DNA from 2 places in the Massilimicrobiota sp. An105 genome. Region 2 is predicted to be linked to the other one. Evidence: a T-box and tRNA genes for the amino acid it is inferred to sense, from the RefSeq annotation. Region 2 holds a T-box; the other holds one or more tRNA genes.

Region 1 (3,432 bases), on a different contig from region 2:
ATTGTCCCATTATATGTACTCTATAAAATAAGTAAAGAAAGGACTCTTTCTGCCCTTTCTTCATATATATACACTTCAATAATCAAATATTTTTTTATATCACCCAACTTTCCTCATAAAGTTAGAAATATGCTAAAGTCTTTTGACTCATGCTCCTATCATCATCACGTCACGGCATCCTGTATAGATGCTAGCTACTCGATTTTCATCTCTGTTTGACAGTTCATTTACTAGCATATTTTATTTGATTATCAAAGTTCTTTTCTCATTTCATTTATTTTTGTTCAGGTTTTCTTTCCTGATTATTCACTTGATGTTCATTGTTTTTCATCATGTTCAAAATTCTTTGAGCTTCATTGTTATCTACTGTTCTTACTTTTTCAGCTCTATATGTCTGCATCAACTGGCTAAAATTACCACCACCAGAAATATAATGTCCAATAAGCACCTGATCAAAATCAATAAATGCTTTTTCTAGTGGATTGTTTTCAACTTTATGTGCTAATGTATCTAAAATTCCTTTATTCGTTCCTTCATAAGTAACATTAACCGTAATCTGCTTTCCATTAAAACTATTGATACATTTCACTGAAAATACATTATATTCAATACTTTGTCCTTCTACATTTGCAGTTTTTCGTGAAATCGTATAACCGTTAAATTCCATCAATCCTAAACGATCACTTAATTTATTTACTTCAAAATCTGTCAATGCTAATACTTTTTGAATTCCATTTACAATTTTCATCATTATTATTTACCTTCTTTAACCTTTCTCTATTTCATTTATTACCCTTTTCAAAATCTTATAGTTTTGATATTCATATTGTCCCAACTTTAACTCCTTTCCCTGACAATACGGTTAAATTCATATCCTTTAGATAAAAATATTATATAAACAAAAAACCTGCATCAGATGTTTTATCAAAAAAACATCCAATACAGGTTATATATCCTATATGGTGGAGCTTAGCGGGATCGAACCGCTGACCTCCTGCGTGCAAAGCAGGCGCTCTCCCAGCTGAGCTAAAGCCCCATTATTCAATTATACATGGTGGGCCTGAATGGACTTGAACCATCGACCTCACCCTTATCAGGGGTGCGCTCTAACCAGCTGAGCTACAGGCCCATGTATATATATAACAGTTATTAATGGTGGGCCTGAATGGACTTGAACCATCGACCTCACCCTTATCAGGGGTGCGCTCTAACCAGCTGAGCTACAGGCCCATTAACGACTGCCCTAATATATTAGCATAGGCTTCTTTTTTCGTCAATACTTTTTTTATTTTTTAAGATATATTTTTATAATGGAGCAGATAAAGCCTGAAAGTAACCCTGTATTCCATCACTAATCACTGTCGCCAGCTTTTTATGATAACTGCGACTTTTTAACTGTCCTCTTTCATTAGCATTAGATAAAAAGCCACATTCAATCAATACACCCAGTGATTGTGTTGCACGCAAGATATAAAAACTACTTGATGAAATATTTTTCCTTGTTCCCGTTAAGGTTTTCATTTGATTATGAATACTATCAGCTAATCTTTTCCCATCCTCACTTTTTTTATAATAAAAAACTTGTGATCCCCAGGCACTAGAATTTGAAGAATTCAAATGAATACTTAAAAATAAATCTGGCTGATATTCATCAATCTTTAACGCTCTTAAATACATATCATCCTGTTTAGAATAGTTATAATTTCTTCTTGTCATATCCTGGTCATCTGTTCTTGTCATATAAACCGTCGCTCCACGTGATTCCAATTCTTCTTTCAATGCAAAACTGATTTTCAAATTTAATTCATCTTCATCGACTCCAGCAATACTCGCTCCATTGTCTAAACCCCCGTGACCAGGGTCCAAAACTATCACTCTTTGATTTAACAATTGTGATGATGAAACATGAATAACTGGTTTATATAAACATGTACATAAAGCAAAAAGAATAATAAAAGACATCATTTTTTTCATATGAATCATCACCCGTTTATTTATATGAAAAAAGAAATGTCTTTATGCTTAGAGTCTTTCTCCTTATATTAACCTTTAGCAACAGATAAACGTTTTTTCTTTAAATCTTTTCCAATTGTCAGCATCATTGTTAAATAACATGCGCCTCCACCAATAAAGTTACTGATAGCTTCAGCAATAAAAACACCATCAATACCCATATATATAGGCAAAATCAAAGTCAATGGAACAACAATCATCACTTTTCTAAAAAGTGAAAAGAAAACCGCCTGTTTAGACTTTCCTAATCCTACCGCCACAGCTTGTCCCGTCATTTGAAAAGCCATCATAAAAAAGCCAAAAAAGTATAAATGAATAGCTTGCGTTCCATGTGTTATGATTTCTGGATTATGACTAAAGATCTGAATATAAAATTGAGGAAACAAAGTAATACTGAGCCATAAAAGAAAACTCGTTAAAAAGCAAGTGATTGTTGTAAAACGAATAGCTTTTAAAACTCTTTGATATTGTTTAGCTCCATAATTATAGCCAAGCACTGGCTGTGAAGCGTTAGCTAAGCCTTGTCCTGGTAAAGATACAACCTCTCTAATAGAATTAATAATTGTCATAATCGCAATATAGAAATCTCCACCATATGTCTGAAGTGTGGCATTACAAACAATTGTAACAACAGAATTTGTCAATCCCATCATAAATCCAGCCATCCCTAAAGCAAATATTTTTTTCACATGTTTTATTTTTAATTTCAGTCTTTCTTTTTTTAATTTCAATATCGTTTTTTGACCTGTTAAAAATTGGAATGTCCATAAGGCAGATACAAACTGTGATATTACAGTTGCAAGCGCTGCACCTTTGACTCCCATTGCTAAAACAAAAATAAAGATAGGATCCAAAATAATATTTGTTATAGCACCTAACAAAACTGTCATCATGCCTATTTTCGCAAAACCTTGACTATTAATAAAACTATTCATGCCTAAACCAATCAAAACAAATGGCGTTCCTAATAAATAAATGCTCATATAATCATTCGCATATGTAATGGTATTCTGACTGGCTCCAAAAGCCCATAATAACGGTTCTTTAAACAACAGTCCAATGATCATAATCAAAACTGAAAAAAGAATCAGTAAAGAAAACGAATTCCCCATAATTTCTTCTGCCAAATCATGATCTCCACTTCCTCTCGCTATAGAACAAAGTGGTGAACCACCCATACCAAATAAATTCGCAAAAGCAATAATAATTGAAATTAATGGCAAACATAAACCTAAGCCGCTCATCGCAAGAGTGGCTACATCAGGTAATCTTCCAATATAAATACGATCAACAACGTTATATAAAATATTGATAAACTGTGCAACAATCATTGGTCCAGCAATATGTAAAATATGCTGGGATACATTTCCTAATGCAAAGTTATTTTGATTTTGCATTTATATAAGCTGTAATAAATCT
Region 2 (3,432 bases):
ATCTTTTGTAAAGTCCATATAGAAAGCACTTAAAGTGTTTGTAAAGCAATTTAAAATTAATTGATTTGCTTCAGCAAAATCATATTGATTAAAGGCTTCTTCATAACCTTTCATTAACTGATTTAATTCAACAAGCATGTATTGATCAACACCTTCAAGTTTTGAGATTTCAATCAAATCACTTGCTTTAAAATCAGAAAGATTCCCTAAAACAAAACGCATTGTGTTTCTAATCTTACGATAATTTTCAGCAACTTGCTTCATAATATCATTAGAAATACGAACATCAGATTGATATGCAACTGAAGTTGCCCATAATCTTAAGATATCTGCACCATATTGATTGACAAGTTTAATTGGATCAACAGTATTTCCTAATGATTTAGACATTTTATTTCCTTTACCATCTAAAACAAAGCCATGTGATAAAACTGTCTTATAAGGCGCTTTATCATAAACTGCAGTTCCAATAATCAATGATGAGTTGAACCATCCACGATATTGATCACTACCTTCAAAGTATAAATCAACTGGATAACGATATCCTCTTTCTCTCATGCATCCTGTATGAGAAGATCCTGAATCAAACCATACATCCATGATATCTTTTTCTTTTTTAAAGATACCATTTGGTGAATGTTCATTTGTATATCCTTCAGGTAACAAGAATTTTTCATCTTTTTCAAACCAGATATTAGAACCATACTGTCTAAATAAATCAGAAATATGTTTGAAAACTTCTTCTTCCATAATTGGTGTTCCATCTTCACAATAAATAATAGGAATTGGAACTCCCCAGCTTCTTTGACGAGAAATACACCAGTCACCACGATCTTTAATCATGTTGTAGATTCTAATATGACCCCATTCATTTAACCATTCGACATGATCAATTTCATCTAATAATTTTTCTCTAATCTTATCAATTGAACAGAACCACTGGTCAGTTGCTCTAAAGATAATTGGTTTTTTTGTACGCCAGTCATGAGGATAACTATGTGTAATGAATTCAAGCTTTAATAACACTCCTAATTCATCAAGTTTTAAAGTGACTGTTTTATTAGCATCATCAACATATTGACCAGCTAACCATTCACCACAGTCTTCCATCATGCAACCGTGTTCATCAACATTACAATATATATCTAAACCATATTTTTGACCAACAATAAAGTCATCCATACCAAATCCAGGAGCAGTATGAACACATCCTGTACCAGCTTCAGCAGTAACGTGATCTCCTAAGATAACTAATGATTCACGATCATATAATGGATGTTGACAAGTAATCATTTCTAATTCTTGTCCCTTAAATGTTTTTAAAATCTGTTTTTCTTTTAATTCAAATTTTTCCCATAAAGAATCAACAAGTTCTTCTAAAACAATTAATTTTCCTTTTTCACTTTGAACAAGTGCATACGTATAATCCGCATTTAAACAAATCGCAAGGTTTGCTGGAATTGTCCAAGGTGTTGTTGTCCAAATCACAAAACTTGTATCTGTATCTAATATACCTTTTCCATCTTTAACCTGGAATTTCACAAAAATAGTTGGACTTTTCACATCATGATATTCAACTTCAGCTTCTGCTAAAGCTGATTCACTTGATGGTGACCAATAGACTGGTTTTAATCCTTTATAAATTAAACCATCCATCGCCATCTTTGCGAAAACATCAATTTGATTGGCTTCAAATTCTGGTAATAATGTTAAATATGGGTGGTCATAATCAGCAAATGTTCCAACACGGATACATTGTTCTTTTTGAATTTCAACTTGTTTTAATGCATATTCATAACATTTTTTTCTAAATTCTGCTGTACTTAATTCTTTACGATTGACACCTAATTTTTGAATAGCATTTTCAATTGGTAAACCATGAGTATCCCATCCAGGAATATAGGGTGTATACAATCCCTGCATGTTTTTATAACGACAAATCACATCTTTAATAATTTTGTTTAACATATGTCCAGTATGCATATTTCCATTTGCATATGGTGGACCATCATGGAAAACAAAATCATCATGTCCTTGATTTTGTTCAATGACTTTTTCATACATATGCGTTTCTTGCCATCTTTGAACGTAACCTGGCTCCTTTTTAGGGAGATTTCCACGCATTTCAAAATCTGTTTTAGGCATTAATAATGTGTCTTTGTAATTCATTGTATTCCTTCCTTTCTCAAATAAAAAAACGTCCTGTTAAAGGACGTGATGACGCGGTACCACCTTTATTCATATCTTAAAGATATGCTCTCTATATCTTAACGCGATGAACGTCTTATCCTACTTGATTTCAGATAAGCTACTCTTAGGCTGATTCATTATAAGTTCCCCTTATTTGCTTTTCACCAACTGCAAACTCTCTGTAAGTTTTCCTTATAAACTGTCCTTGTCATTGTATTTGTTTTCTTGTTCTTCTTTAATTAAACTGAAAATTTCAGATTTGTCAATAGTTTCTAGCATTTCTTCGCTCATTTTTACAACATTTGCTCTAAAATCAATAGCTTCCTGTTTAAACGTATCCATATCTTTTGACAAACCACGCACATATTCCATTGATTCTTTAAGAATCATATTGGCATTTCTTTTGGCTTTTTCAATCAATTCACTTGCTTCTTTTAAAGCTAAACGCGCAATTTCTTCGTTAGTTTTCTCATGTACAGATATTTGTTTTGTAAGTAAAGTGTTTTGTTCTTTTAATTCAGTCATTTCTTCTTCCATTGACTGAATCTTTTCCTTTTGTTTTTCAATTTCCTGTTTTAATTCACCAATACGATCATTGACTTCAGCAATGTTATAACCACGAAATTGCTTATCAAATTGTTCCAATCCTTCCACCTCACTTATAAAAGTATCCACTTACAACATAATTTCCCTGTCTTGTTTGCTTATTTTCATCCACAATTTTAACACGTCCATGATGTTTGAAAGATACCATATCACTATTATGACACAAATAACTCACTTCTTCAACAATTTTATAATTGACTTTGACATGCCCATTACGAATAGCTTCACTAGCTAAAGTACGTGGTACTTTAAACATCGTTGATACCACTTTATCCAAACGCATACTCGATAAAATAAAAGAACGAGATGTATAGTCATGTATAATTTCAATATCTTCATGACATTCTTGAAGCTTTATTTTTGATTTTTTTATTTGTTTTAATGTTTGGATAATATAAGGATAAGTTTGTTTTGTACAAGCAAAAAAACAACGCTCTCCATCAAAAATATCACCAACACACTCCCTTTTTATACCCAAATTCATTAAAGCTCCTAAAATATCCTTGTGCTGAATGCGTCCAAATTGCTGGCGATATATGACTTCAACCAATTGAATTTCAAAGTCAGACTTTTCAATTTCATAAAAATCTGGACAAATAATCATACGCTGATTTTCAGCATTTGTAAAACCACCAT

What was found. The T-box of region 2 lies ahead of ileS (isoleucine--tRNA ligase). A T-box ahead of a tRNA ligase gene usually reads a tRNA of that ligase, here a tRNA-Ile.
Region 1: it has a tRNA-Ile gene. The T-box ahead of ileS (isoleucine--tRNA ligase) is inferred to sense a tRNA for this amino acid. The anticodon was not compared.

What each region holds. Positions count from the first base shown of each region.
Region 1 covers NZ_NFLY01000063.1:5,520-8,951, reverse strand. Annotated here, with positions in the region: gene B5E48_RS12570 (hypothetical protein) at 275-751, opposite strand; tRNA gene B5E48_RS12565 (tRNA-Ala) at 961-1,036, opposite strand; tRNA gene B5E48_RS12560 (tRNA-Ile) at 1,053-1,129, opposite strand; tRNA gene B5E48_RS12555 (tRNA-Ile) at 1,154-1,230, opposite strand; gene B5E48_RS12550 (N-acetylmuramoyl-L-alanine amidase family protein) at 1,306-1,974, opposite strand; gene B5E48_RS12545 (MATE family efflux transporter) at 2,043-3,410, opposite strand; gene B5E48_RS12540 (HAD hydrolase-like protein) at 3,411-3,432, opposite strand, start outside.
Region 2 covers NZ_NFLY01000026.1:7,668-11,099, forward strand. Annotated here, with positions in the region: gene ileS (isoleucine--tRNA ligase) at 1-2,169, opposite strand, end outside; T-box leader at 2,206-2,411, opposite strand; gene B5E48_RS08310 (DivIVA domain-containing protein) at 2,383-2,835, opposite strand; gene B5E48_RS08315 (YlmH family RNA-binding protein) at 2,846-3,432, opposite strand, start outside.